DNA from 4 places in the Streptomyces sp. UF-297 genome. Region 1 is predicted to be linked to each of the others. Evidence: riboswitches for the same ligand, from Rfam matches in the RefSeq annotation. Region 1 holds a riboswitch; each other region holds the start of a gene.

Evidence for each region. Region 1 has a riboswitch for cyclic di-AMP ahead of AC4IJH_RS09195 (M23 family metallopeptidase). Riboswitches for the same ligand answer to the same signal wherever they lie in the genome.
Region 2: it holds a riboswitch for cyclic di-AMP, as region 1 does, so the genes downstream of both, AC4IJH_RS23805 (transglycosylase family protein) here and AC4IJH_RS09195 (M23 family metallopeptidase) in region 1, are expected to answer to the same signal.
Region 3: it holds a riboswitch for cyclic di-AMP, as region 1 does, so the genes downstream of both, AC4IJH_RS04555 (C40 family peptidase) here and AC4IJH_RS09195 (M23 family metallopeptidase) in region 1, are expected to answer to the same signal.
Region 4: it holds a riboswitch for cyclic di-AMP, as region 1 does, so the genes downstream of both, AC4IJH_RS41715 (M23 family metallopeptidase) here and AC4IJH_RS09195 (M23 family metallopeptidase) in region 1, are expected to answer to the same signal.

The regions. Positions count from the first base shown of each region.
Region 1 is NZ_JBSIBZ010000011.1:12,753-19,876, forward strand. It holds gene AC4IJH_RS09180 (DNA gyrase/topoisomerase IV subunit A) at 1-1,830, opposite strand, end outside; gene AC4IJH_RS09185 (M16 family metallopeptidase) at 2,067-3,413, shown strand; gene AC4IJH_RS09190 (M16 family metallopeptidase) at 3,434-4,801, shown strand; cyclic di-AMP (ydaO/yuaA leader) riboswitch at 4,997-5,152, shown strand; gene AC4IJH_RS09195 (M23 family metallopeptidase) at 5,166-5,957, shown strand; gene AC4IJH_RS09200 (GntR family transcriptional regulator) at 6,262-6,984, shown strand.
Region 2 is NZ_JBSIBZ010000044.1:10,067-17,190, reverse strand. It holds gene AC4IJH_RS23815 (FtsB family cell division protein) at 1-60, opposite strand, end outside; gene eno (phosphopyruvate hydratase) at 214-1,494, opposite strand; gene AC4IJH_RS23805 (transglycosylase family protein) at 1,911-2,603, opposite strand; cyclic di-AMP (ydaO/yuaA leader) riboswitch at 2,607-2,757, opposite strand; gene AC4IJH_RS23800 (LysM peptidoglycan-binding domain-containing protein) at 3,009-4,118, opposite strand; gene AC4IJH_RS23795 (cytochrome P450 family protein) at 4,443-5,702, opposite strand; gene AC4IJH_RS23790 (LysR family transcriptional regulator) at 5,712-6,635, opposite strand; gene AC4IJH_RS23785 (MFS transporter) at 6,775-7,124, shown strand, end outside.
Region 3 is NZ_JBSIBZ010000004.1:152,631-159,754, reverse strand. It holds gene AC4IJH_RS04565 (M23 family metallopeptidase) at 1-607, shown strand, start outside; gene pcrA (DNA helicase PcrA) at 679-3,180, opposite strand; cyclic di-AMP (ydaO/yuaA leader) riboswitch at 3,396-3,582, shown strand; gene AC4IJH_RS04555 (C40 family peptidase) at 3,591-4,790, shown strand; gene AC4IJH_RS04550 (hypothetical protein) at 4,880-5,233, opposite strand; gene AC4IJH_RS04545 (C40 family peptidase) at 5,605-6,666, shown strand; gene AC4IJH_RS04540 (hypothetical protein) at 6,732-7,124, opposite strand, start outside.
Region 4 is NZ_JBSIBZ010000146.1:3,685-10,808, forward strand. It holds gene AC4IJH_RS41705 (PP2C family protein-serine/threonine phosphatase) at 83-1,162, shown strand; gene AC4IJH_RS41710 (DUF2332 domain-containing protein) at 1,231-2,259, opposite strand; cyclic di-AMP (ydaO/yuaA leader) riboswitch at 2,609-2,754, shown strand; gene AC4IJH_RS41715 (M23 family metallopeptidase) at 2,766-4,031, shown strand; gene AC4IJH_RS41720 (aldo/keto reductase) at 4,167-5,147, shown strand; gene AC4IJH_RS41725 (hypothetical protein) at 5,237-5,539, opposite strand; gene AC4IJH_RS41730 (helix-turn-helix domain-containing protein) at 5,701-6,951, shown strand.

The DNA of each region.
Region 1 (7,124 bases):
CACCAGCGTCTCGCCGTCCTGCAGGGAGAGGAACTCCGAGATCTGGGCGCCGCCGGAGAGGTTGGGCGCCGCGGCCGTGTCGGGCAGCTGCGGCAGATCCACCACCGAGATCCGCAGCAGCCGGCCCTCGGAGGTCACCGCGCCGACCTCGCCGCGGATGGTCGCCGGGACCGCCGAGACGATCACGTCGTGCTTGGCCCGCTTGGCCTCGGCGTCGAAGGACACCTCGCCGTTGGCCGTACGCGCCAGCAGGCCCGTGGAGGACAGCAGCACCCGGCACGGGTCGTCGGCGACCTCCAGCGGCACCGCCGCCACCGGCGCGCCCGCCGACTCCAGCAGGACCGTACGCCGCTCCGTGCTGTACTTCTTGGCCACCGCCGCCAGCTCGCCGGAGACCAGTTTGCGCAGCTCGGAGTCCGACTCGAGGATCGCGGTCAGCTCCTCGATCTCCGCCTTGAGCCGGTCGCGCTCCGACTCCAGCTCGATCCGGTCGAACTTGGTCAGCCGGCGCAGCGGGGTGTCGAGGATGTACTGGGTCTGGGTCTCGCTCAGGGAGAAGCGGTCCATCAGCCGCTCCTTGGCCTGCGCGCTGTTCTCGCTGGAGCGGATCAGGCGGATGACCTCGTCGATGTCGACCAGCGCGGTCAGCAGGCCCTCGACCAGGTGGAGGCGGTCCTGGCGCTTGCCGCGGCGGAACTCGCTGCGCCGGCGCACCACCTCGAAGCGGTGGTCGACATAGACCTCCAGCAGCTCCTTCAGACCCAGCGTCAGCGGCTGGCCGTCCACCAGCGCGACGTTGTTGATGCCGAAGGACTCCTCCATGGGCGTGAGCTTGTAGAGCTGCTCCAGGACGGCTTCCGGGTTGAAGCCGTTCTTGATCTCGATGACCAGGCGCAGCCCGTGCTCACGGTCGGTCAGGTCCTTGACGTCCGCGATGCCCTGGAGCTTCTTCGAACCGACCAGGTCCTTGATCTTGGAGATGACCTTCTCGGGGCCGACCGCGAAGGGGAGTTCGGTCACCACCAGGCCCTTGCGGCGGGCCGTGACGCTCTCCACCGCGACCGTCGCGCGGATCTTGAAGGTGCCGCGCCCGGTCTCGTAGGCGTCCCGCACCCCCGAAAGGCCCACGATCCGGCCGCCGGTGGGCAGGTCGGGGCCGGGCACGAACCGCATCAGGGTGTCGAGGTCGGCGCCCGGGTGCTTGATCAGATGGCGGGCCGCGGCGATGACCTCGCCGAGGTTGTGCGGCGGCATGTTCGTGGCCATGCCGACCGCGATGCCGGAGGTGCCGTTGACCAGGAGGTTGGGGTAGGCCGCCGGCAGGGTGACCGGCTCCTGCTCCTGGCCGTCGTAGTTGGGCGCGAAGTCGACGGTGTCCTCGTCGATGGACTCCGTCATCAGGGACGCCGCCGAGGCCATCTTGGCCTCGGTGTAACGCATCGCGGCGGGCGGGTCGTCGTTGCCCAGCGAGCCGAAGTTGCCGTGGCCGTTGACCAGCGGCACCCGCATCGAGAACGGCTGCGCCATGCGCACCATGGCGTCGTAGATGGACGCGTCGCCGTGCGGGTGGAGCTTTCCCATCACCTCGCCGACGACCCGGGCGCACTTGACGTAGCCGCGCTCGGGCCGCAGCCCCATCTCGTTCATCTGGAACAGGATGCGGCGCTGTACGGGCTTGAGCCCGTCGCGCGCGTCCGGCAGGGCGCGGGAGTAGATGACCGAATACGCGTACTCGAGGAAGGAACCCTGCATCTCGTCGACGACGTCGATGTCGAGGATCCTCTCCTCGAAGTCGTCCGGCGGCGGGGTCTTCGTGCTGCGGCGGGCCATCGCGGCTGCGGCTCCTTCTACTTCAACTGCCGATGCTGGTTCAACAACGCTTCACTGTCCGCACCATTGTGGCCCGGCCCACTGACAACGCCGACCACGACCCTCCCCGCCCCGCGCGGCGCGGGGCGGCTTCCCCTCGTAAGGAGGGGCTTGACCGGGAACTTCGCCAAGGTCCGACGCGCTTGCATACAGTGACAGAACCTCATCGCAAGCGGATCGAAGGGACGTACATGCCCATGGGTCACACGGCCACGGAAAAAGCCGGCTCCGGCGGCCTGACAGCAACCGAGCACCGGCTGGCCAATGGCCTGCGCGTGGTGCTCTCCGAAGACCACCTGACCCCGGTCGCCGCGGTCTGCCTGTGGTACGACGTCGGTTCGCGCCACGAGGTCAAGGGCCGAACCGGCCTGGCCCACCTCTTCGAGCACCTGATGTTCCAGGGCTCCGCGCAGGTCGAGGGCAACGGTCACTTCGAACTGGTCCAGGGCGCGGGCGGCTCCCTGAACGGCACCACCAGCTTCGAGCGCACCAACTACTTCGAGACCATGCCCGCCCACCAGCTGGAGCTCGCGCTGTGGCTGGAGGCCGACCGCATGGGCTCCCTGCTGACCGCTCTTGACGAGGAGTCGCTGGAGAACCAGCGCGACGTCGTCAAGAACGAGCGCCGCCAGCGCTACGACAACGTCCCCTACGGCACGGCCTTCGAGAAGCTGACGGCCATGTCCTACCCGGACGGACACCCCTACCACCACACCCCCATCGGCTCGATGGCCGACCTGGACGCCGCCTCCCTGGAGGACGCGCGCGCCTTCTTCCGTACGTACTACGCGCCCAACAACGCCGTCCTCTCGGTCGTCGGCGACATCGACCCCGAGCAGACCCTGGCGTGGATCGAGAAGTACTTCGGCTCCATCCCCTCCCACGACGGCAAGCAGCCGCCGCGCGACGGCTCGCTGCCCGACGTCATCGGCCAGGAGCTGCGCGAGGTCGTCGAGGAAGAGGTGCCCTCGCGCGCCCTGATGGCCGCCTACCGCCTGCCCCAGGACGGCACCCGTGAGGCGGACGCCGCCGACCTGGCGCTGACCGTGCTCGGCGGCGGGGAGTCCTCCCGCCTCTACAACCGCCTGGTGCGCAGGGACCGCAGCGCGGTCGCGGCCGGCTTCGGCCTGCTGCGGCTGGCCGGCGCGCCCTCGCTGGGCTGGCTGGACGTGAAGACCTCCGGCGGCGTGGAGGTCCCCGACATCGAGCGGGCCGTGGACGAGGAGCTGGCCCGCTTCGCCGAGGAGGGCCCCAGCCCCGAGGAGATGGAGCGCGCACAGGCCCAGCTGGAGCGCGAGTGGCTGGACCGGCTGGCCACCGTCAGCGGCCGCGCCGACGAACTGTGCCGCTTCGCCGTGCTGTTCGGCGACCCGCAGCTCGCCCTGACCGCGGTCCAGCGCGTACTGGACATCACCCCGCAGGAGGTGCAGGAGGTCGCCAAGGCCCGGCTGCGCCCCGACAACCGCGCGGTGCTCGTGTACGAGCCGGTCGCCGGCGCCGGTGCGGACGCCGACGAGAACGACGACGAGGAGGCGGCGAAGTGAGCGACGCCGTGACCAGCACCATGACCTTCCACCCGCAGCCGCAGGCCGGCGCGCCCAAGCCGTGGGCCTTCCCGGCCCCCGAGCGCGGGCAGCTGCCCAACGGGCTGACCGTGCTGCGCAGCCACCGCCCCGGCCAGCAGGTCGTCGCCGTCGAGGTCAACCTCGTCGCGCCGCTGGACGCCGAGCCCGAGGGCCTGGACGGCGTCGCCACGATCATGGCGCGCGCCCTGTCCGAGGGCACCGACAAGCACGACGCCGAGGAGTTCGCCGCCGAGCTGGAGCGCTGCGGCGCCACCCTGGACGCGCACGCCGACCACCCCGGCCTGCGGGTCTCCCTGGAGGTGCCCGCCTCCCGCCTGGACAAGGCGCTGGGCCTGCTGGCCGACGCCCTGCGCGCCCCGGCCTTCGCGGACAGCGAGATCGAGCGCCTGGTGGGCAACCGCCTGGACGAGATCCCGCACGAGCTGGCCAACCCCGCCCGGCGCGCCGCGATGGCCCTGTCCAAGGAGCTCTTCGCGGCCACCTCCCGGATGTCCCGGCCCCGCCAGGGCACCCAGGAAACGGTCGAGCGCATCGACGCGGCCGCCGTACGCGCCTTCTACGAGGCCCATGTACGGCCCGCCACCGCGACCGCCGTGATCGTCGGCGACTTCACCGGCGTGGACGTGGACCAGGCCCTGGCGGACTCCCTCGGCGCCTGGACCGGCTCCACCGCCGAGCCCGTCGCGGCCACGCCCATCACCGCGGACGACACCGGCCGCGTGGTGATCGTGGACCGCCCCGGCGCCGTACAGACCCAGCTCCTGATCGGCCGTATCGGCGCCGACCGGCACGACCGCGTCTGGCCGGCCCAGGTGCTGGGCACGTACTGCCTGGGCGGCACGCTCACCTCCCGCCTGGACCGCGTCCTGCGCGAGGAGAAGGGCTACACCTACGGCGTGCGCGCCTTCGGGCAGGTGCTGCGCTCCTCTGGGGACGGCACGGGCGCCGCGATGCTGGCCATCAGCGGCTCGGTCGACACCGCCTCCACGGGCCCCGCGCTGGAGGACCTGTGGAAGGTGCTGCGGACCCTGGCGGCCGAGGGCCTGACCGACGCCGAGCGCGATGTGGCCGTGCAGAACCTCGTCGGGGTCGCCCCGCTGAAGTACGAGACCGCCGCCGCCGTCGCCGGGACGCTCGCCGACCAGGTCGAGCAGCACCTCCCGGACGACTTCCAGGCGCAGCTGTACGCACGGCTGGCGGAGACCGGCACGGTCGAGGCGACCGCCGCCGCCGTCAACGCCTTCCCCGTGGACCGGCTCGTCACGGTCCTGGTGGGCGACGCCTCCGAGATCGCCGAGCCCGTGCGGGCGCTGGGCATCGGCGAGGTGACGGTCGTCAGCAGCTGACGCCACCGCCGAGCGGACGCGGGGCCCGGGGTGCGAGCGCACTCCGGGCCCCGCGTTTGTCCCATTTGTTGGCGCTGGTTGCTTGTTGCCCATGTGGCGTACGGCACAAAGCACGGGTTCTGTTTGCCGATTGAAAGACGGGCCGTTTAGCGTCAATCCCGCTGTCCGTCAGATGTGAGCCGCACCCGCGGCGCCGGGCAGCCATCGCCGAGTCCCCGTACGGCGCGAGCCAGGGGAGCCGGGGACCCACCGTCCCCTGGGGTGAATCGGACTCCTTCCAGGAGGAGTTCGTAGGAGACCTTCCTGCTCCGAACCCGTCAGCTAACCCGGTAGGCGAGAAGGAAGGAAAGGACGAAGCCAGCACATGGCCTTCACCCGTGCCACCGGGAAGCACCGCCGTCCGAGCCGTACCGCTCGTACGACCCGCAACATCGCCGGCATAGCCACGCTCGCCGCCTCCGGCGTCGTCGCCTCCGTCGCCTCCCCGGCCATGGCCGCCACCGCGGACGACAGCGCCCAGGACACCGGCACCCTGAAGACCATCGTCATCAGCGACGAGATGGCCGACGTGGTCGCCGAGCAGGCCGACGCCCAGCGCGAGGCCGCCGAGGCCGACGCCGCCCGCGAGAAGATCGAGGCCGAGGCCGCCCAGCGCGCCGAGGAGGCCAAGCGCAAGGCCGAGGCGAAGGCCAAGCAGGAGCGCGAGGAGAAGGAGCGCGCCGCCCGTGAAGCGGAGCGCAAGCGCCTGCTCTCCTACAACGCGCCGATCGAGGGCTCCTACGTCTCCACCCAGTACAAGGCCTCCAGCGGCCTGTGGTCCTCCGGCAGCCACACCGGCATCGACTTCCACGCCGCCACCGGCACGTCCGTGCACGCGGTCGGCTCGGGCACCGTGGTCGAGGCCGGCCCGGGCGGTGCGTACGGCAACAACATCGTCATCAAGATGAACGACGGCACCTACACCCAGTACGGCCACCTGTCCTCCATCGGCGTCTCGGTCGGCCAGACCGTCACCCCGGGGCAGCAGATAGGCCTGTCGGGCGCCACCGGCAACGTCACCGGCCCGCACCTGCACTTCGAGGCCCGCACCGGCGCCGACTACGGCTCGGACATCGACCCCGTCGCGTACCTGCGCTCGCACGGCGTCAACATCTGAGGCGAACAGCCCCGGCGCATTTCGCGTCCTTCCCCCGACCCCGGCCGGCAGCCCTGCCCGCCGGGGTCGGGGCATTTCGGCGCCGCCGCGTCAGGCCGCCCTCTTCATGGCCAAAAAATATCCATGAATTCACCGGCCCCATGAAAAAGCCGGGCCCTTTCGAATAGAGTCTCAAATTGCCGTCGAGCGGCGGTGTTTCCACGGGATTACGGCGGAGGCGCGGACGATGCGAGGCTCGGTTCCCGGTGACAACGGTGCTGGCGTTCCGGGAGCGGCGAACGCCCCGGGAATTCCCGGGCACGCGGTGTGCGCGGCCATCCGCGACGACATCGTCCGCGGTGCCCTGGCGCCCGGCAGCCGCCTGATCGAGGAGCTGCTGGCCGGCCGCTACGGCGTCTCCCGCGTGCCCGTACGCGAGGCCCTGCGCACCCTGGAGTCCGAGGGCTTCGTCACCACCCGCCGGCACGCGGGCGCCGTGGTGGCCGAGCCCACCGAGCAGGAGGCGGCCGATCTGCTGGACGTGCGCGCCCTGTTGGAGCCGATGGGCGCGGCCCGCGCCGCCGCCCGCCGCACCGAGGCGCACCTGAAGGTGCTGCACGGCCTCGTACGCCTGGGCCGTGAGCGCGCCCGGCACGGCGGCCACGGGGCCGACCTGCGGCGCCTGGACGCCTGGTTCCACCAGACGCTGGCCCAGGCCTGCGGCAGTACGAGCCTGACGGCGCTGCTCACCCAGCTCCGCCGCAAGATCGACTGGATGTACACGGTGGACCCCGCCCGCCTCCCGCCCCCACCCGCCCAAGGAGGCGCCGCGCGCCGCGAATTTCTCGCAGCGCGCGAGGCGGAGTCCTGGCGCGAGCACGGGGCGCTGGTGGACGCGGTGACCCGCGGGGACGCGGAGCGGGCGCGGGCCCTGATGGCCGCGCACATCGAGCGCTCGCTGCCCGCCCACCGGCTGCGGCGGCCGGTGGCCCACGGCGCTGTGAGGGAGCCGAAACACCCCGTCAACACGGCGCGCGTCCGCACTTAACAATGCTGCCGTATACAACACGGAGGAATCGAGGAATTGCTGCGCCGTGCGCATTTTCGGCACGAAGCTTTTGCCGCACAGTGCTTTCGCCGTGCCGCGTTCCCGCACCATTCGGCGTGCCCGGAAGTGAATTCATCCGG
Region 2 (7,124 bases), on a different contig from region 1:
CGCGGCCTGCTCGCCGAGCGCCTTGAGCCTGGTCGCGGTGGAGAACCGGTCCGCGGGCACGTGGCCTCCCCTGAAGTCCCTGTATCCCTGACGCACGTACGTCCCCGGCAACGGTACGGGACCGTCGGCGGGGACGTACGGAGGCTAAGACCTTTTACGGGTCGGCCTTGGTCAGCCCTTGAAACGCGCAGGGCGCCTCACTTGCTGTGCGTGTCAGCCCTTGAAGCGCGGGAAGGCGGAGCGGCCGGCGTAGACCGCCGCGTCGTCCAGGATCTCCTCGATGCGCAGCAGCTGGTTGTACTTGGCCACGCGCTCGGAGCGGGCCGGGGCGCCGGTCTTGATCTGGCCGCAGTTGGTGGCGACGGCCAGGTCGGCGATGGTGACGTCCTCGGTCTCGCCGGAGCGGTGGGACATCATGCACTTGAAGCCGTTGCGCTGGGCCAGCTCGACGGCGTCCAGGGTCTCGGTCAGCGAGCCGATCTGGTTGACCTTGACCAGCAGGGCGTTGGCGGAGTTCTCCTCGATGCCGCGGGCCAGGCGCTCGGGGTTGGTGACGAACAGGTCGTCGCCGACGAGCTGGACCTTGGTGCCCAGGCGCTCGGTGATGACGTTCCAGCCGGCCCAGTCGTCCTCGAACAGCGGGTCCTCGATGGAGACGAGCGGGTAGGCCGCCACGAGCTCCTCGTAGTACTCCGTCATCTCGGCGGCGGAGCGCTCCTTGCCCTCGAAGAGGTACTTGCCGTCCTTGTAGAACTCGGAGGCGGCGACGTCCAGCGCGAGCGCGATGTCCTGGCCGGGGGCGTAACCGGCTTCCTTGATGGCCTCCAGGATCAGGTCCAGGGCCTCGCGGTTGGAGCCGAGGTTGGGGGCGAAGCCGCCCTCGTCGCCCAGGCCGGTGGCCAGGCCCTTGGCCTTCAGGACCTTCTTGAGGGTGTGGTAGACCTCGGTGCCCCAGCGCAGCGCCTCGGAGAAGGACTCCGCGCCGATCGGGGCGATCATGAACTCCTGGATGTCCACGTTGGAGTCGGCGTGCGACCCACCGTTGAGGATGTTCATCATCGGGACGGGCAGGACGTGCGCGTTGGGGCCGCCCAGGTAGCGGAACAGCGGCAGGTCGCTGGCCTCGGAGGCGGCGTGCGCCACGGCCAGGGAGACGCCCAGGATGGCGTTGGCGCCCAGCGAGCCCTTGTTGTCGGTGGCGTCCAGGTCGAACATGGCCTGGTCGATCAGGCGCTGCTCGGTGGCGTCGTAGCCGACCAGCTCCGGGCCGATCTGCTCGATGACGGCCAGGACGGCCTTCTCGACGCCCTTGCCGCCGTAGCGGTTGGGGTCGCCGTCGCGGAGTTCGATGGCCTCGAAGGCACCGGTGGAGGCGCCGGACGGAACGGCGGCACGGCCCGTGCTGCCGTCGTCGAGGCCGACCTCGACCTCGACCGTGGGATTGCCTCGCGAGTCGAGAATCTCGCGAGCTACGACGACGTCGATGGACGGCACGTTGTCTCCTTCATGGGTGTCTGAAGTTCTGCAGCACGAGCCTAACGGCCTGCGGCGGCTTCGCTCGCCCACCGCCCGGCCCGTGGGACGAAAACAGGGCCAAAGGCCCTGTTCACGGGATGGATGGGTGCATTGTTCGCTGAACGGAGAAATATCCGGTAGCCGCTGGGTGACGACCAGGTGCGGGGGCGGCAGGGCCCGGCCCCGGCAACGGAGAAACCCCGCCTCGACGCGTTCGGGGGAGGTACGCGTCGGGCGGGGTTGTCTCGCGGGAAGAGCGGTTTCCCGGATCCTCGGGTGCCCCGGTTCCGGGTCCGTACACACCGCCGTGCGCGCGGATCTCCGGAAATTTCGGGGCCCGTGGAGTCTCCGTCGGGGGACGGGGACGGGGGTGGCGCCAGGGCGCCTCAGAGGTCTCAGACGTTGAGGCTCTGGCCCGGGAAGATCAGGTTCGGGTTGCCGCCGATGACGGACTTGTTGTTCTCGTAGATCTTCTTCCAGTTGGTGCCGTGGGCAGCCGCGATCTTGGAGAGGGTGTCACCGGACTTGACGGTGTAGTTGCCCTTGCCGGTCGACTTCTTCGGCGCGGCCTGGGTCGTCGGGGCCGGGGCCGGGGTCTTGGCCTTGGGGGCCTGCTTCTCGACGTGGCGCTGCGGCTGCGGGGCGGCCTTCTGCTTCTTCGGCGCGGTGTAGCTCTTGGCGGAGCTGCCGGAGGCGTCGACGTTGGCCTTGGGGCCACCCTTCGACAGACCGGTGCCGGGGGCGCAGGCCCAGGCACCCGGGCCCTGGATCTGGAGCAGGCGCTCGGCGACGGCTATCTGCTGGCTCTTGGAGGCCAGGTTGGCGGTCGGGGCGTACTTGCCACCGCCCGCGGCGAGCCAGCTGGACTTGGAGAACTGCAGGCCGCCGTAGTAGCCGTTACCGGTGTTGATCGACCAGTTGTTGCCGGACTCGCACTGGGCGACCTTCTCCCAGGTGGAGACCGAAGCGGCGTTGGCGGAAGTGGCGCCCATCAGCGGCACGGCCACAGCGGCACCGGCGACGCCGGCCAGCGTGGCGACGCGGACGGCCTTGGACGGACGACGGTGCTTGCCCTTGGCAGAAAGCATGGTTCGTTTCCTCACCGACGCCTACGAGGTGAGCTGTCGGGTTCGGGCCGTGTGAGTTGCCCGGCCGTGTGTGCTTCACACACGGCTTCACCCCAAGCCGGTCGGACCGGCACTTACCTGGGTCCCCCGCTCCTGCCTTCGGCGCTTGCGCGTCGACTGCCTCGGATCACCGGCAGGATTAGGCGTGTGATCCAAGGGCCCGCTTTGGCGAGCGGTGATGACCGTAAACAGGAACACCCGGCCTGTTCAAACCCCTACTTCTGAGGCCAGTTGACAGCTTTTGATCACAGGATGCTCACATTTCCGCAGGTCGGGCGCGGTTTGGAAACAACGGACGCGCGGGACACGCCAGCACCGAACGAGACCCATGTCTCACTTTCGCCAAAACGGGCAAAGGGCCTCTAACTACCTTGATCCGGGGTCCAGATCGAGGCTCTGACCTGGGTGAATGAGGTCGGGATCGGAGCCGATGACCGATTCGTTCGCCGCGTAGAGCGCGGGCCAGCCTCCGGGCACCTCATGGGCCGCTGCGATGGCCGACAGGCTGTCACCGGACCGTACGGTGTAGCCGCCTTCGGAGCCCGCCCCGCCGCGCCCGGCGTCACCGCCGCGCGAGGGGTGCCGCTCGCCGCCGCCGGAGCGGCCGCCCCCGTCGCCGCCGCGCCCCTCTCCCGTGCGGCCCTGCTCGCCCGTACGGCCGTCCCCGCCCGCGTGCCGGCCCGTGCCGCGGTCCGTGTCGCGGCCCGCGCCGGTGTCCTCGCGCGGGTCCGCGTCGCCGCGGTGCTTGCCCTTGGCGGGCGGCGGGGTGGCGGGGTCGGTCTGCGTGGGGGACGGGTCGGGGGACGGGGTGGCGGGAGCGCTCGGGTCCGTACCGGGGTCGGTGGAACCCGAACCGGAACCGGACTCGGAGCCGGAACCGGAACCGGAGTCCCGACCGGCGCCGTCCTGGCCGCCGCGGCCCTCGGAGCCTGTGGACCCGCCGGTCCTGCCGGTGCTGCCCGACTCACCCGGCTCCCCCGGCCCACCGGGGGAAGAAGGGGAAGGGGAGGGAGAAGGAGAGGAAGGGGAAGAGGGGGAAGAAGGGGACGGCGTCGAGGGCGCGGGCGTGTGCGTGCCGCCCGGGTCGACCTCCGGCCCCTTTCCGCCCTTGACCAGCCCGGCGCCCGCGGCGCAGCTCGACCAGGCGCCCGGCCCCTCGTGGGCCAGGATCGTCTCGGCCACGGCTATCTGCTGGGAGCGGCTGGCCAGGTCGGGGCGCGCGGCGTACGCGGTGCCGCCGTACTGCTCCCACTTCTTCAGGGTCAGCCCGAGCCCGCCGTAGAAGCCGTTGCCGGCGGCGCTCCACACGCCGCCGCTCTCACACTGGGCCACGCGGTCCCAGGTCGCGGTGTCGGCGGCCTGGGCGCCGCTCGCCGCGAACAGCGGCAGGGCGATGCCCGCGCCGGTCACTCCCGCCGTGACGAAGATGGCCGGAGCTTGACGGGGGCGGCGGTGTCGTCCGTTCCCGGAGCGCATGCGGTTGCCTTTCGAGCGGCGGTTGAGTTGTCGGAGGCCGCGCCCGAACCTGTGCCGGGTTCGGGCGCAGGCGCCAGAGCCTGCGTCTGCACCCCGGTCGGATCAGCGTGCGCCCTCTGGTGCGTGCGATCGCAAGGCGCCGGGATGTCCTCGTAGCGGAGCTACTAGGGCATTTCGGCAACGCGGCGAGCGTGCGTGCCGGGTGGCGCGCGCCCGGCCGGGGTTCGGGCGCAGGCCCTCAGTTGGCTGACGGTAGCGGCGGGCCGTGACGGTCTCAAGCCGGTGTAGTGGAGATCACGCAAAGGTCACGCCGCTGACGACCCGTCACTTCTGAGGGGGAGTGAACTCCACCGGGAGGGCCCGCAGCCCCCGCATGATGAGGCCGCCCCGCCAGCGCAAATCATCCGGTTGTGCGGCAAGTCGGATATCGGGTAGCCGGGTCAGCAGCGTCGCCAGCGCCGTCTGTCCTTCCAGGCGGGCCAGCGGCGCGCCCAGGCAGTAGTGGATGCCGTGCCCGTACCCGAGGTGCTGGTTGTCGCGGCGGGACAGGTCCAGGGTGTCGGGCGCGGTGAAGCGCTCGGGGTCGCGGTCGGCGGCGGCCAGCACGACCAGCACCGGGTCGCCCTCGGCGATGCGCTGCCCGCCCAGCGTCAGGTCCTGGGTGGCGAACCGCCAGGTGGCCAGCTCCACCGGGCCGTCGTAGCGCAGCAGTTCCTCGATGCCGGTGGCCAGCAGCGCCTGATCGCCCGCCGCCAGGGCCCGCTGCAGCCGCTCGCGCTGGCCGGGGTTGCGCAGCAGCGCGTACGTGCCGTTCCCGATCAGGTTGACGGTGGTCTCGAAGCCGGCGAACAGGAGGATGAAGGCCATCGCGGCGGCCTCGTTCTCGGTGAGGTGCTCGCCGTGGTCGGAGGCCTTGATCAGGCCGGAGATCAGGTCGTCGCCGGGTTCGGCGCGCTTGCGGTGGATCAGCTCGGCCAGATACGTCCGCATCTTCTTCACCGAGCGGGCCACCCCGCCGCGCGGCCCGCCGCCGTGCCGGATCATCATCCCCGCCCAGTCCCGGAAGTCGTCCTGGTCCTCGGCGGGGACGCCGAGCATGTCGCAGATCGCGTAGATGGGGAGCGGGAAGGCGAACTCGTGGATGAGGTCGGCCTCCCCCTTCTCGCAGAAGCCGTCGATCAGCTCGTCGGTGAGCTGCTGCACCCGGGGCGCGAACTGGGCCACCCGGCGCGGGGTGAACGCCTTGGAGACCAGGCGGCGCAGCCGGGTGTGGTCCGGCGGGTCGATGTTGAGCAGGTGCGTCATCAGGTTGGCGCTGCGCTCGCCGGGGATGCCGACCTTGCCCTTGCCGTGCGCGGCCTCGCTGTGGTGCACCGGGTTCTTGGACAGCCGGGCGTCGGCGAGCGCCTGGCGGGCGTCCGCGTACCGCGTCACCAGCCAGGCCTCCACCCCGCTGGGCAGCTTCGTACGGTGGACGGGCGCGTGCTCGCGCAGCCAGGCGTAGGCCGGGTACGGGTCGGCGGCGAACTCCCAGGTGAACAGCTCGGGACAGGCGGCGGGGGCGGAAGGGCTCTGCTGGTGCACCCCTCGACGTTAACCGTCCGCGCGCGGCCCGCCGCCCGGGTCCGCCCGCTCCCCCTTGCCGCCCGGGTCCACCCCCAGCCCTTCGAGGAAGGCCGCGGCGGGCGGGGAGGGGCCCAGGCGGTGCCAGATCAGGCGCTCGGTGCGTACGGGGGCGTCGCGTACGCGCAGGATGTGCAGCCCGGTCAGCTCCGAGGCGAAGGCCTGCGGCACCATGCCGATGCCCAGGCCCGCGCGCACCAGCTTGGCCAGGAACTCCACGGTGGTCACCTCGAAGGCCACCTCGGCGTGCAGCCCGGCGGCGCGGAAGGCCTCCTCGCGCTGGCGGTGCGCGGCCGAGCCCGCCGTGAAGTCCACGAAGGTCTCCTGGGCCAGGCGGCGCAGGCCGGTGGTCTCCTGCCCGGCGAGCGGGTGGCCCGGCGGGACCACGGCCACCAGCTCCCCGCGGGCCAGTTCGTGCTCGCGCACCCCGCTGACGCGCATGCCCGGCACCAGGCCGACGAAGGCCACGTCCAGGGTGCCCTGCCGGACCCCCTCGATCAGGCCCTCGCTCATGTCGGTACGCAGGCTGATGCGCACCTGGGGGTAGCGGGCGTGGAAGTCGCCCAGCTCCTTGGCCAGGTCCACGGCGGCGACGGTGGTGATGGCGCCGACCGCCAGCCGGCCGCGCACCTCGCCGGCGGCCGCCTCCACCTCGGCGCGGGCCCGCTCGGCCGCCTGCAGCGCCTGCCGCGCGACGGGGACGAACGCCTCGCCCGCCGCGGTCAGCCGCACACTGCGGCTCGTACGGTCGAAGAGGCGCGCGCCCAGCTCCTTCTCCAGGCGGGCGATCTGATGGCTGAGCGCGGACTGCACCACATGGCAGCGCTCGGCGGCGCGGGTGAAGCCGCCGGTCTCGGCGACCGCGACGACGTAGCGCATCTGCTGGAGCTCCATCGCCCGATCCTATGCGGCATTGATCTCGATTCACGATGAATGAGATGACAACTATGCGTTGGACTCATCGACGCGGTGGACCGAGGCTGGAGACGATCCACCGTCACGGGACGGCGGGCACCCCGAGGGAGGGCATCGCATGGATGGCGGGCACGAACCGGAGCGGACACCGGGGCTCGGCCGCGGCACGCTGCTGCTGATGTCGGTGGCCACCGGTCTGTCCGTGGCCGGCAACTACTTCGCCCAGCCGCTGCTGGACACGATCGGCCGCGACCTGGGGATGAGCGCGTCCGTGGCGGCGCTGGTGGTGACCGTCGCCCAGGTCGGGTACGGGCTCGGGCTGCTGCTGCTCGTACCGCTGGGCGACCTGGTGGAGCGGCGGCGCCTGGCGGTCGGGCTGTGCGCGGCGACCGCCGTCTTCCTGACCGTCACGGCCAGCGCGCCCAACGCGGCGCTGCTGCTGACCGGCACCGCCCTGACCGGGCTCGC
Region 3 (7,124 bases), on a different contig from region 1:
CAGGACCACCCGGGCCGCGACGGACCCGGCCGCCGTCAAACCCGCCGTGGCCAACGCCAAGCTCGACACCCAGCTCGCCGGTCTCAGCTCCGGCGCCGACGACTTCGCCGACCGCGCCAGCCGTACGCAGGAGCGCATCGACCTCAAGGCGCGCCAGGCCGCGGAGAAGAAGCGCAAGGCGGAGGAGGCGGCCCGCAAGGAGGCGATGCGGCCGAAGTTCCTGCTGCCGGTCAAGCAGCACGGGCTGAGCGCGTACTACGGGCAGGCGGGGGTCAACTGGATGTCCGTGCACTCCGGGATCGACTTCCCGGTCAGCTATGGCACGCCCGTGATGGCGGCGACCGACGGCACGGTGCGGACGCAGTGGAATCCGGCCTACGGGAACATGGCGATCGTGACGGCGGCCGATGGGACGGAGACCTGGTACTGCCACCTGAGCAGCACGCGGGTCCGGTCCGGGTCGGTCAAGGCCGGTGATCCCATTGCCTATTCCGGCAACTCCGGCAACTCCACCGGGCCGCACCTGCACTTCGAGGTCCGCCCCGGCGGGGGCTCCGCCATCGACCCCCTCCCCTGGCTCCGCAGCCACGGCCTCGACCCGACGTAATCCCCCTTCGCCCTCCGTTGTGGGCAGGCGTTCCGCCCTTGCGGAACGCCTGCCCACAACGTGCGAAGAGGCTAGAGCTTCTCCACCGGGGCGTAGCGGAGGAGCAGACGCTTCGGCTTTTCCGCGCCGAAGTCGATCGTCGCCTCCGCGTTGTCCCCGCTGCCCTTGACCGCGACGACCGTGCCGAGCCCGAAGCTGTCGTGGGTGACGCGGTCGCCGATCGCCAGCGACACCACCTCGCGGTCCTTGGCGCGGCGCGTGGCGAACCCGCTGGGGCCCGCCTTCGTACGGGAGGAGGACAGCGAGGAGACGGAGGACGAGGAGCCGAAGCCTCCGCCGCCGGTGCCCGAGAGGGCGCCCATGGACGCGGAGGGCGTGGCGGGCCCGGTCCGCTTCCACTGGACGTACTGGTCGGGAATCTCCTCCAGGAAGCGCGAGGCCGGGTTGTAGGACGGCTGCCCCCACGCGCTGCGCATCGTGGAACGGGTCAGATAGAGCCGCTCGCGGGCGCGCGTGATGCCGACATAGGCCAGCCGGCGCTCCTCCTCCAGCTCCTTGGTCTGGCCCAGCGCGCGCATGTGCGGGAAGACGCCGTCCTCCATGCCGGTGAGGAAGACGACCGGGAACTCCAGGCCCTTGGCGGTGTGGAGGGTCATGAGCGTGATGACGCCGCTGCCCTCCTCGTCCTCGTCGGGGATCTGGTCGGAGTCGGCGACCAGGGCGACCTGCTCCAGGAAGTCGGCGAGGGTGCCGCCCGCCGCGGCGCCACCCGATTCCGCGGCGTCCCCGCCGCGGTCCTGCTCGAACTCCAGGGCCACGGCGGCGAGTTCCTGGAGGTTCTCGATCCGGGTCTCGTCCTGCGGGTCGGTGGAGGCCTGGAGCTCGGCGAGATAGCCCGTGCGCTCCAGCACCGCCTCCAGGACGGTGGCGGGCCCCGCGCCGGACTCGACGATGGTGCGCAGCTCCTCCATGAGGACGTTGAAGCGCTTGACGGCGTTGGCGGAGCGGGCCGCCATGCCGTACGCCTCGTCGACCCGGCGCAGCGCCTGCGGGAAGCTGATCTTCTCGCGCTGGGCGAGGGCGTCGATCATCGCCTCGGCGCGCTCGCCGATGCCGCGCTTGGGGACGTTGAGGATCCGGCGCATCGGGACGGTGTCCTCGGGGTTGGCCAGCACCCGCAGGTACGCCAGGATGTCGCGGACTTCCTTGCGCTCGTAGAAGCGCACACCGCCGACGACCTTGTAGGGCAGGCCGACGCGGATGAAGACCTCTTCGAAGACACGGGACTGGGCGTTGGTGCGGTAGAAGACCGCGACATCGCCCGCCTTGGCGTCCCCGGCGTCGGTGAGCCGGTCGATCTCGTCGGCGACGAACTGCGCCTCGTCGTGCTCGGTGTCGGCGACGTAGCCGGTGATGGACGGGCCCGCGCCGGCGTCCGTCCACAGGTTCTTCGGGCGGCGGTTCTCGTTGCGCTCGATGACGGCGTTGGCCGCGGACAGGATCGTCTGCGAGGAGCGGTAGTTCTGCTCCAGCAGGATCGTGGTGGCGTCCGGGTAGTCCTCCTCGAACTGGAGGATGTTGCGGATCGTGGCGCCGCGGAAGGCGTAGATGGACTGGTCGGCGTCGCCGACCACGCACAGTTCGGCGGCCGGGGTCTCGGGGGTGTCCGGGCCGACCAGTTCGCGTACGAGGGTGTACTGGGCGTGGTTGGTGTCCTGGTACTCGTCCACGAGGACGTGCCGGAAGCGGCGGCGGTAGTGCTCGGCGACATCGGGGAAGGCCTGCAGCAGGCTGACCGTGGTCATGATGATGTCGTCGAAGTCCAGGGCGTTGGCCTCGCGCAGCCGCGCCTGGTAGAGGGCGTACGCCTGCGCCAGGGTCTTCTCGAAGCCGTCGGCGGCCGTCCCGGCGAAGGTCTCCTCGTCGATGAGCTCGTTCTTGAGGTTGGAGATCTTCGCGCTGAAGGACTTGGGCGGGAAGCGCTTGGGGTCCAGATCCAGATCGCGGCAGACCAGGGCCATCAGGCGCTTGGAGTCGGCGGCGTCGTAGATCGAGAAGGAGGAGGTGAAGCCGAGCTTCTTGGACTCCCTGCGCAGGATGCGTACGCAGGCGCTGTGGAAGGTGGAGACCCACATGGCGCTCGCGCGCGGGCCGACCAGCTCCTCGACGCGCTCGCGCATCTCGCCCGCGGCCTTGTTGGTGAAGGTGATCGCGAGGATCTGGCCGGGGTGGACGCCGCGCGCGCCGAGCAGATGCGCGATGCGGTGGGTCAGCACCCGGGTCTTGCCGGAGCCGGCGCCGGCCACGATCAGCAGCGCGCCGCCGCTGTGCACCACGGCGGCCTTCTGCTGGTCGTTGAGGCCCTCCAGCAGCGCGGCGGGGTCGACGGCGGGCCGGGCCGCGCCGTCGCGGTAATACGTCTCCCGGTCCACGGGCGCGTCGAAAGCGCCCCCGAAGAGATCCGCCGGGATCTCCTCCTGGCTCGGACCACCCTCGTCCTCGGGAGGGGGCGGGGGTCCCTCGTCCTTGGGGTCGAGGTCCGCCAGGAAGCTGTCGTCAAAGAGGCTGCTCATCGCTCACCGAGTCTAGGCCGCCCCGGTGACAACCGGCTGCGGAGTCGGCGAACCGGCGTCCCGAACGCGACATCCCGGTCACCGTCGCGGCCGACCGCGCCAAGGTCACGAAAAGGTTTCGGGCATATCGAACATCAGCCTTCACAGGGGCCTCAGAAGTTGGCTAGCGTGCTCGCCCGGGCAGCCCGTCCCTCCGCGGTCGACAGCGTCCGCACGGGCCGCTCCCGCCGAGTCCGGCCCTGCCCCCACAGCATCCGGAGCCGGGGACCCACCATGCGCAACCGGGGCGAATCGGCCACCGTACGGAGCCTCGTACGGACCGTAGGGCACGCCTTCCGAGGGGCACACCCCCAGACCGCCCGAGCCCGACAGCTAACCCGGTAGGCGGTCCACGGAAGGAGTCGCCGGCCTTGGCGTCGCACCGCAAGCCGCGCACCCGAATACTCACCTCGTCCGGCAGCCGTACCGCCGCCGGGCTCACCACCGCCGCGCTGGCCTCCCTCACGCTGCTCTCCCAGACCGCGAACGCGGCCCCCGCCGAGCCGCGGCAGAGCATCGAGGAGGTCAAGGAGAAGGTCGACGGCCTCTACCGCCAGGCCGAGGTGGCCACGCAGCAGTACAACGGCGCCAAGGAGCGCACCGAGCAGCAGCGCCACAAGGTCGAGGGCCTGCTCGACGAGACGGCGCGGCGGACGCAGAAGATGAACGACGCCCGGCGGCAACTGGGCACCTTCGCCTCCGCCCAGTACCGCACCGGCGGGCTGAACCCCACGGCGCAGCTGATGCTCGCCAAGGACCCGCAGCAGTTCGCCGAGCGCAGCCACCTCATGGAGCGGCTGACCGGGCGGCAGCAGCAGGCCGTCGCGGACTATCAGGAGCAGCAGACGGCGGCCGCGCGCCGGCGCGCCGAGGCGACCCGCAGCCTGGAGAAGCTCCAGGAGTCCCAGAGAGCGCTGCGCGAGTCCAAGAAGTCCGTGCAGGACAAGCTGGCCGAGGCCCGGCAGCTGCTGTCGCGGCTGACCGCGCAGGAGAAGGCGCGGCTGGCGGAGCTGGAGCGCAAGAAGGAGGCCGAGGCCCGGCGCAAGGCCGAGGAACTGGCCCGCAAACAGGCCGAGGAGGCCCGCAAGGAGCGGGAGCGGCAGCAGGAGCGGGAGCGGCAGCAGGAGGGCAACGACGGCGGCCAGGGGCCGGGCCGGACGGACGGCGGCGGGTCGGGGCAGACCGACGGCGGCGGTTCCGGGCAGACGGACGGCTCGTACGCGGCCAAGGCCGAGAAGGCGATCGCCTTCGCCCGCGCCCAGATGGGCAAGCCCTACGTCTGGGGCGCCACCGGCCCCAACTCCTATGACTGCTCCGGCCTGACGCAGGCGGCGTGGAAGGCGGCGGGCGTGGATCTGCCGCGTACCACCTGGGACCAGGTCAAGGTGGGCCAGCGGGTGTCCACCAGCAGCCTCAAGCCCGGTGACCTGGTGTTCTTCTACAACGACATCAGCCATGTCGGGATGTACATCGGCGACGGCAAGATGATCCACGCGCCCAAGCCCGGCGCCAGCGTCCGCGTCGAGTCGATCTACTACATGCCGATCTACGGGAACGTACGGCCCGCGTGATACGGCCCGCGTGATACGGCCCCATGAACGACGAGTGCCCCGGACCGCTCAGCAGTCCGGGGCACTCGGCCGAAGTCAGGGGCGGGACCTCACGTCCACAGCACGGCGATGAAGATGTTGACGACCGTCAGCAGGCCCACGGCGCCGAAGAGCGGCTTGTCGATCTTCTCCTCGTCGCGCTTGACGTAGACCAGGGCCAGCACGACCACCAGTACGGCCAGCTTGATGCCGATCTTGATGTTGTTGACGGTGTGGTCCTGGGCCTGGTTGAGGCCGACCAGGGCGATGCCGGTCACCAGCATCGTCAGCGCGCCGTGCAGCATGGCGGGCGTGAAGCGGGCGGTACCCGCGCTCATCGCCTTCATCTGGGTCAGGAAGCCGCCGAGCAGCGAGGCGATGCCGATGATGTGCAGGCCGACGAAGACATGGGTTACTACGTCCATAGTGCGCGATCGTATCCGCCTCATAGCACCGCCCTCCCGGCGGGGCCGCAATGATCGGGACTTCGGTCAGCGCGTGGGCGCCACCGCCCTCATGCCGTAGGGCTCTTGGTCAATCGCCATCACCCGGCGATCGAAAGCGGGCAATGGCGGCCAACCGCGTCCTCACCCGTGACGGTCAGGTTTAGCGTCCTCGTCCAGGCGGTCGACTCCCCACCGTCGCCGGACTCCGCCCCGGCGGCCGTCGACCGCTTCGCCGAGAGGAAAGGCGGCGGCCCGCTCCCCCTGTTACGGGCCGCCGCCGGACCCACTCGGGGACCCACCTGGCCCGCCAGGGCCCGCACGGCCCGTAAGGGAAGGAAGTGACGGCCACCGTGGCGTCGCACCGCAAGCCCAAGCAGCAGCACCCGCTCACCGGCAACAGCGCTCGTACGGCCGTGACACTGGCCCTCGCGAGCGCCGCCACCGCCACCGCGTTCGACGGTGCGGCACACGCCGCGCCCGACCCGACCCCGTCCCAGGTCAAGGACGTCAAGAGCACCGTCGACCGGCTCTATCAGGAGGCCGAGGTCGCCACCGAGAAATACGACGGCGCCAAGGAGCAGGCCGACAAGGCCCGCGAGGACCTGGACCGGCTCCAGGAGGAGGCCGACCGCAGGACCGAGAAACTGAACTCCGCCAAGGCGGAACTGGGCAGCATGGCCGCCACGCAGTACCGTTCCGGCGGCGTGGACCCCACCGTCCGGCTCGTGCTGTCCGCCGACCCCGAGCACTACCTGGAGGGCGCCGCCGCCCTGGAGCGGGCGGGCAACCGCCAGGCCGCCGCCGTCAGCGAGTTCAGCCGCCGCGTGGAGGGCGTACAACAGCTGCGCGACCGGGCGAAGGCCAAGGTCACCGAGCTCAACGACACGCGCGCACAGCTGCGCAAGCACCGGGTCACCGTCGTGCGCAAGCTGGACGCCGCCGAGAAGCTGCTGGACCGGCTGACCGACGAGCAGCGGCGGCAGATCGAGAGCCAGGATGCCGAGGGGGCCCAGAAATCCCGGGCCGACCGCGACGCGGGCCGCGCGCGGCTGCGCGCCCCCAACGCCCGCGCCGCCGAGGCCATTTCGTTCGCCTACGGGGCGCTGGGCAAGCCGTACGTCTGGGGCGCCACCGGCCCCTCCGCGTACGACTGCTCGGGCCTCACCCAGGCCGCCTGGCGCGCCGCCGGGGTGTCCCTGCCGCGCACGACCTACACCCAGATCAACGCCGGCTCGCGCGTGGACCGCTCCCAACTCGCCCCGGGCGACCTGGTGTTCTTCTACTCCGGGGTCAGCCACGTCGGGATCTACATCGGCGGCGGGAACATGATCCACGCGCCACGGCCGGGGGCGCCGGTGCGGGTGGCCCCGATCGACATCATGCCGTTCGCGGGGGCGACCCGGCCGGCGTAGGCGCGGCGGGCCGGGCGGACCCGCCGCCCGGCCCCGGTCCCAGCCGCCCGGCCCCGGCTCGCGCCTCAGCTCACGGTCAGATCCCCGTCGGGAACGTCCTGGACCGTCACCACCGCGCGCGGGACGCCCAGCCCCTGGGCGACGGCCGCCGCGATGCCGTCGGGGTCGGGCTTCGTCGGGTACGGCACCTCCTCGCCCTCCCCGTAGCTCTCCACGGCCTTGGTCAGATAGCCGGGGTGCCAGGCGCCGACAGCCCCCTTGACCTCCACCGCGCGCACGTGCCGGGCGCCGACCCGCTCGCGCAGGGCGGGCAGGATCCGGTCGGAGCGGTACTCGCCGGGCACCTGGAACAGGCTGATGTGCGCGCCGACCAGGCCGCCGCCCTCCAGGCGCAGCGTCACCGTCAGGCAGCTGGTGACGCTCGGGTACAGCAGCGTGCCGCCCGGCCCCGCCTCGTC
Region 4 (7,124 bases), on a different contig from region 1:
GGGAAAGAGGCCGGTGCGGATGCGGCGAGGCGGTACGGGCGGCCGTGCGGGCGACCGCGAGCGGCGCGCACGGCGGGACCGTATGTCCCCCTTCGGCCGCCGCATGGCCCGCTGGCTCCCCGCGCTCCTGCTCATCGCGGGCCTCAGCTTCGACCTGTCGACGCCGCCCCAGTACACGGCCGCGCCCTTCTTCTCCGCCGCCCCTTTGGTGGCCGCCCCGCTGTACTCGCTGCGTACGACCGTGGCCATCGCCTTCGTCTGCGTGATGTCGGAGTACTGGGTGCTCGTCTACCACGGCAGGCACAACAGCTACGAGTCCATCACCGAGGCCGTCACCGTCCTCGTCGTCGCCGTCCTGGCCGTGGGCATCAACCGGGTCGTACGCCTCAGCGACGCCCAGCTCGCCTCCGTACGCGATATCGCCGAGGCCGCCCAGCGGGCCGTACTGCCGACCCCCGCCGAGAGCATCGCGGGCCTCGCGGTCGCCGCCCGCTATGTGGCCGCGCAGGCGGACGCCCGTATCGGCGGCGATCTGTACGCGGTGCAGGACACCCCGCACGGCGTCCGGCTGATCGTCGGGGACGTACGGGGCAAGGGACTTGAGGCGGTGGAGGCCGCGGTGATCGTCATCGGGGCCTTCCGGGAGGCGGCCGAGCAGGAGGCCACCTTGGAGGCGGTGGCCTCCCGGCTGGAGCGGGCGCTGCAGCGGGAGGGGGGCCGGCGCGAGGGGCTGGACCAGTTCGAGGGCTTCACCACGGCCGTACTGGCGGAGATCCCCGCCGACGAGGGGGCCGCGCTGCGCGTCCTGAACCGCGGCCACCCCGCGCCGCTGCTGCTGCGCGCGGACGGCGGGCTGACCGCCCTCGAACCGGCCGAGCCCGCCCTGCCGCTGGGCCTGAGCGAGGTGGCCGGCTGGCCGGACCGGGCGGAGGAGACGCCCTTCCCCGCGGGCGCCACCCTGCTGCTCTTCACGGACGGCGTCACCGAGGCCCGCGACTGTACGGGCACCTTCTACGACCCCCTGGTCCGCCTGCGCGGCCGCCGCTTCCCCGACCCGGAGGCGCTGCTGGACGCGCTGGTGGCGGATGTCGCCGGGCATACCGGCGGGGAGTCGGCGGACGACATGGCGCTGCTGGCGGTGCGGCGGCCGCTGCCGGTCTGAGGGGGAGGGGCGGTCGTCACGGCAGGTCTGATGCCGGGCGGCGCTGCAGGGCAGCCAGCGGCGCAGCCTCAGGGCAGCCAGTGGATGCTCTGCCCGTGCTGTGCCGTATGGGCCACGGGCCGCTCGTCGAGCGAGAGCGTGAGCAGGCCCTCCTCCGCGGGGCGCGGGGCCGCGATCCAGGGCAGCACGCTGTGGTGCTCGTTGGAGATCCAGTGCCCGGGCCGCCGCGCGAACAGCGACCGTACGAGCCGGGCGAACTCCTCGCGGCGCTCCAGCGGCAGGTAGGTCAGCACGGAGGTGTGGAAGACGACGAGCGTCGCCTCGGGCGGGGCCTGGGCGGCGAGCGCGGGCAGCTCGTCGAGGAGGTCGCCGCGTACCAGGAGGGGGGCCCGCGCGGACCGTACGGCTTCCGTGGCGCGTACCGCCTCGATGGCCGCCAGCTGCCGCTGCCGCCGCAGGTCCGTCGCGCCCGGCCAGATCAGCGCCTGGAGCCAGCGCACGTCCTCGGGGTCGGAGGTGTCCAGCGGATCGAGGTCGATGCCCGCGCGCCAGACGATCTCGGGGAGCCGGTCGGGGACGGGCGTGCCCGGGCTCGTACGGCAGGGGAAGACCGCGGGGCTGCCCGCCGCGCCGAACTCCGGCCGGTCGTCGTAGCGGTAGCGGTAGCGGTCCGGGTGCAGGCACAGCCCGGCCGAGGCGCCGACCTCGATCAGCGCGAGCGGCTGGGGGAGTTGGGCCAGCAGCGGCAGGAGCGTGGCGCAGCGCGCGGGCTCGTTGGTCTGGGTGGAGCGCCGCAGCATCACCTCGCGCACGGCGTCCCAGTGGCGTACGGTCCACTCGCGCCAGCCCCGGTAGGCGGCCTCGCCGCGCGGGCCCTGCTCGGCGTGCGGGCCGTCGAGGTAACGGACCGCGGCGAGCAGGAGGTTGGGCTGCTGCTTGTTGCCGTCGGGGAGCGTGGCGGAGAGCAGATCGCACAGCTCCTGGTCCCGGCTGATCCGGTCGGTCAGCTCCTCGTACGCCTCGGACTGCCCCCTCGCCTGCTGCCGGGAGAAGTCCCGGTACCGATCCGCCACTGCCTGCGCACTGTTGACGACCATGATCAGACGTTACTGCCCTCACGATCCGTAACTGCCATACACCCCTCCGCGTAACGACTGGTGCACAATCCGGGGAAGATCGTTTGGGATGCGCGCCCCAACTCACCCATGTATGCGATGTATTGGGAGCATAAATGCCTGCCAAACCTGCGGCCGATTCCGGGGAACGCTTGGTATCCGACCGCGCCGTCTATTACTGTCCGATAACGGAGCGCGGTCGTCCCAGCCGTCGCAAGAGGCGGCACCGTGCGCCTACGCCGAATCCCGTACGCGCGATTGCCAACTGCATCAGGTGCACCATGCGCGACTGCTGTCCCGCGTCCCCGCGCCATCAGCCGCCGCATCGTCCACCATTGCGTCGCCAGCCGTGCCGAGGGAACCGGGGAACCACCACCCTGGGGTGAATCGGACGCCTCTCCCACCAGAGGCCGCCCGTAGGAGACCTTCCTGCTCCGAGCCCGACAGCTAACCCGGTAGGTGAGAAGGAAGGAAAGGAGTGCGCCCCCGTGGCGTCCAACAGGCCCGCCCCCGAGCCTTCGTCCGCGTACGGCTTCGAGCCCCGCGCCGCCGGTGCCACCGGCCCCGCCGACCTCTCGGATCCTGCGTCCACCGCGGTCATGGCGACCATCGCCGCCACTCCTTTCGCCGTCGGCGGCGCCGATGACCACGCCGGCGCTCCCGGCGCCGGGGACGGCCCGTGGGAGGAGTGGAACCCCACCGAGGAGTCCGTACGCCCCGTACGCGGCAGACACCGGGTCGGCAAGCAGCGCAACAGCGGACTCGCCCGCAGCGGCACGGTCCTGGGCGTCGGCGTCATCGCGGCGGTCGGCGCGAGCGGCATGGCCACCGCCGAGGACAAGCCGCCGGTGCCGATATCCATGCCCGACCTGGGCGGCCTCGCCGACACCATGGCGGCCAAGCTCCCGGACGCGGAGTCGCTGCCCGGCATCGGCGACCTGATATCCGACGATGCTCCGGAAGCTTCGGATTCCTCCCCTTCTTCGCCCTCCGGTTCTTCTTTGTCCTCCGGTTCCTCTTCGTCCTCTGGTTCCTCTTCGTCCTCCGGCCAGGTCGTCCAGCCGGGCGTCTCCCCGGAGGCCGCGGCGCAGGGACACGACGCCAGTACGGCCCTCCTCTCGCGCATCATGCAGCAGGCCGAACGGCAGCAGGACGCCGCCGCACAGGAGGAGCGCGAGGCGGCGCAGCAGGCGGCCGTGCGCCGGGCCGAGCAGGAGGCGGCCGACAAGCAGCGCAAGGCGGAGAAGGCCGCTGCCGCCGAGGAGGCCGCCAAGAAGGAGGCCCAGCGCGAGGCCGAGCGGAAGGCGGCGGCCGCCGCCCGCAAGAAGGCCGAGGCCGAGCGCCTGGCCGAACTGGCCAAGAGCTACACGCTCCCGCTCACCTCGTACACCCTGACCGCGAGCTTCGGCCAGGCCGGCGACCGCTGGTCGGCCAACCACACGGGACAGGACTTCGCCGCCCCGACCGGCACCCCCGTCAAGGCACTGCACTCCGGCACGATCACGCAGGCGGGCTGGGCCGGCGCGTACGGCTACCGCATCGTGCTCACCCTTCAGGACGGCACCGAGGTCTGGTACTGCCATCTGTCGTCCATGGTCCGCGTCTCCGGGAAGGTCGCCACCGGCGATGTGATCGGCCGCGTCGGTGCCACGGGCAATGTCACCGGGCCGCACCTCCACCTGGAGATCCGTCCGGGCGGCGGCGCACCGGTCGACCCGGCACCGTGGATGCGCAGCCACGGCATCGGCATCTGACGCTCGTCGGCGCTTACCGGCGCTTACCGGCGCTTACCGGCGCTTACCGGCGCTCACCGGCGCTCACCGATGTCCTGTTGGGGCGCGCTCCGACGGAATGGAATAAACCCCTCCCACCCCTCGCTGAACAAAGGCATGGCTACGAGTAAGCAGACCGCGACGACCACTCCGGCTCCGACTCCCACCCCCAGGTCCATCGGCTCCCTCTCCGTCTCCCCTCTCGCCCTCGGCGGCAACGTCTTCGGCTGGACCGCGGACGAGGCGGAGTCCTTCGCCGTACTGGACGCCTACGTCGCCGGCGGCGGCAACTTCATCGACACCGCCGACGCGTACTCGTACTGGGTGGACGGCAACAAGGGCGGCGAGTCCGAGACCGTCATCGGCAACTGGCTCGCCTCGCGCGGCAACCGCTCCGATGTCGTCATCGCCACCAAGGTCGGCGCGCTCCCCGACCACAAGGGCCTGTCCGCCGCCACCATCAAGTCCGCGGTGGACGAGTCCCTCACCCGCCTGCGCACCGACTACATCGACCTCTACTACACCCACTACGACGACGAGTCCGTCCCCGTGGAGGAGTTCCTCACCGCCCTCGACGACCTCGTCAAGGCCGGCAAGGTCCGTGAGATCGCCGCCTCCAACATCTCCGCGGCCCGTCTTTCGGAGGCCCTGGACTTCTCCTTGCGCGAGGGCATCGCCCGCTACGTCGCCCTCCAGCCCCACTACAACCTGGTCTCCCGCGACACCTACGAGGGCGAACTGGCCGACGTGGCCGCCCGCCACGACCTCGCCACCGTCCCTTACTACGCCCTGGCCTCCGGCTTCCTCACCGGCAAGTACCGCCCCGGCTCCTCCGTGGACAGCGCCCGTTCCTCCACGGCCGCCGAGTACCTCGCCACCGACCGCGGCCGCCGCGTCCTGACCGCCCTCGACACGGTCGCCGCCGCCCACAACGCCGAACTCTCCACCGTCGCCCTCGCCTGGCTCGCGGCCCAGCCCACCGTCGCCGCCCCCCTGGCCAGCGCCCGCACCACCACCCAACTCCCGGCCCTGCTGGCCCTCTTCGACCTGAATCTCACCTCCGCGGACCTCGCCCTCCTCACGGAGGCTTCCGCGTAAGGCGTCACCCACGTACGAGGGCGGCCGGACACCCATCGGTATCCGGCCGCCCTCGCGCGTACGTATCGCGCACGTCTCTTGCGTACGTGTCAGGCCCGACGGTCGGCAACCACCCATGACGTCGCGGCAACAACCCCCGCCACCGCAATCACCGAGGGCCAAGCCCCGATCTTCTTCGCCAACGGATGCGACCCGGCAAAACCCGCCACATACACGCCACTCAACGCAGCCGCCGCAGCATTCCCCGCACTCTTCTGCCACCCCCGCGCCGCCACAGCCCCCGCCGCAGCCAACGCCACACCCCCCAACGGCCGCTTCTTGGTCACCCGAGCAACCCCGTACCCACCAACAATCCCCGTAGCAGCCACAACCGCCGCCGGAACCTTAGCCATCTGCGCAACCTCCCCATTAGTGGACAACGTTCGCTTCGACCCTACGTGGCCCACTCACAAGCCCGCGTGCCGTCACCCAAGAAGCATCGATACTGCATCAACAAGTCCCGCCAGGACCCGTACTCTGGCGATGATGTGAGCTGCGCAGAGAGGGGCAGGACGTGTCGTCTGACGCTACTCCGGAACTGTCTGCCGAGCGGATCGCGTTCGGTCAGCGCATGCAGGTACTCCGTACTCGCCGAGGCATGAGCCGCAACGTTCTCGCGGGGCTCCTCGGAAAATCTCCCAGCTGGGTAAAGCAGGTAGAGGGAGGCCGGCTGCACATGCCGAAGCTCCCCATGGTCCTCAGGATCGCCGAGGCATTGCGGGTACGAAATCTCTCCGAACTCGTCGGCGACCAGTCGGCCCCGATCGCCCTGTTCGCCGGCCCCGGCCACGCACGACTCCCGTACGTACGGGATGCCATCAACGTCTATCCCTTCGCGATGCAGCGAGAGGCGCCGCCCACGCCGCACCTGCGGCAGCGACTCTCCCAGGCTTGGCGGGCCCGCCATTCAACAGCAAACCACCGTGATGTCATTGGCGAGCTGCTTCCGGACCTGATTCACGACGCTCAACTAGCCGTATTCCAGGCCGATTCAGGGGACGAGCGCCGTGCTGCTCAGTCGGTGCTTTCGCAGGTCTACAGCCTGAGCCAATTCTTCATTGCCTACCAACCGGACTCATCGCTGCTCTGGCGCGTGGTCGAGCGGGGGATGGTTGCAGCGCAGGAATCCGAGGACCCGCACGCGATCGGAGTCGCTGCTTGGCTTGCCGGCCAAGCCCACCGAGACAGCGGCCCCGCACACTTCGACGCCGCCGATGCTGCCAACCTTGCGACCATCCGCTACCTCGAACCATTCCTGCCCGATGCCGACGACGACGTACTGGCCATCACCGGGGCCCTTCACTTCGAGGCGGGCTACACAGCCGCACGCCGCGGTGACACGGGAACGGCATGGCGCTATTGGGACACGGCGCAGTCCATGGCAAAACGCCTGCCCGCGCACTACTTCCACCCCGTAACATCCTTCTCCCGCGCCATCATGGGAGCACACGCCGTCACCGTCGCCGTAGAACTACACGCAGGCGGCGAGAGCGTCCGCCAAGCAGCCGCCGCAGACGACTCGACCATCCCCTCCCGCCCCCGCCGTGCCCGTCACCGCATTGAAGAGGCCCGCGGATACCAACTCGACAGCCAGCCCGAAGCAGCACTCGCCGCCCTCAACAAGGCATACGAGGCAGCCCCCGAGACCATCCGCTACAACGGCTACGCCCGACGGATCCTCTTGGAAGAGACCGAGTCGAAGAGCCCCTCCCAGCGCCGCCGCGCCAGCGAACTAGCCGTCAAAATCGGCCTATTGACCGCCTAGCTGTAGGGGCACAAAGTGTGTCCCTACTCTCCTCACACCGGCCGTACGGTCAGTCAGCACCAGACCGCAACACACCCCCGCAGCCGCTCCACACGGCCCGGGGGCACGGCCAACCTGAGAGAGCAGGCCGACATGCCGCACTGTATCGTCCGAACCTTCGAACGCCTCCTACG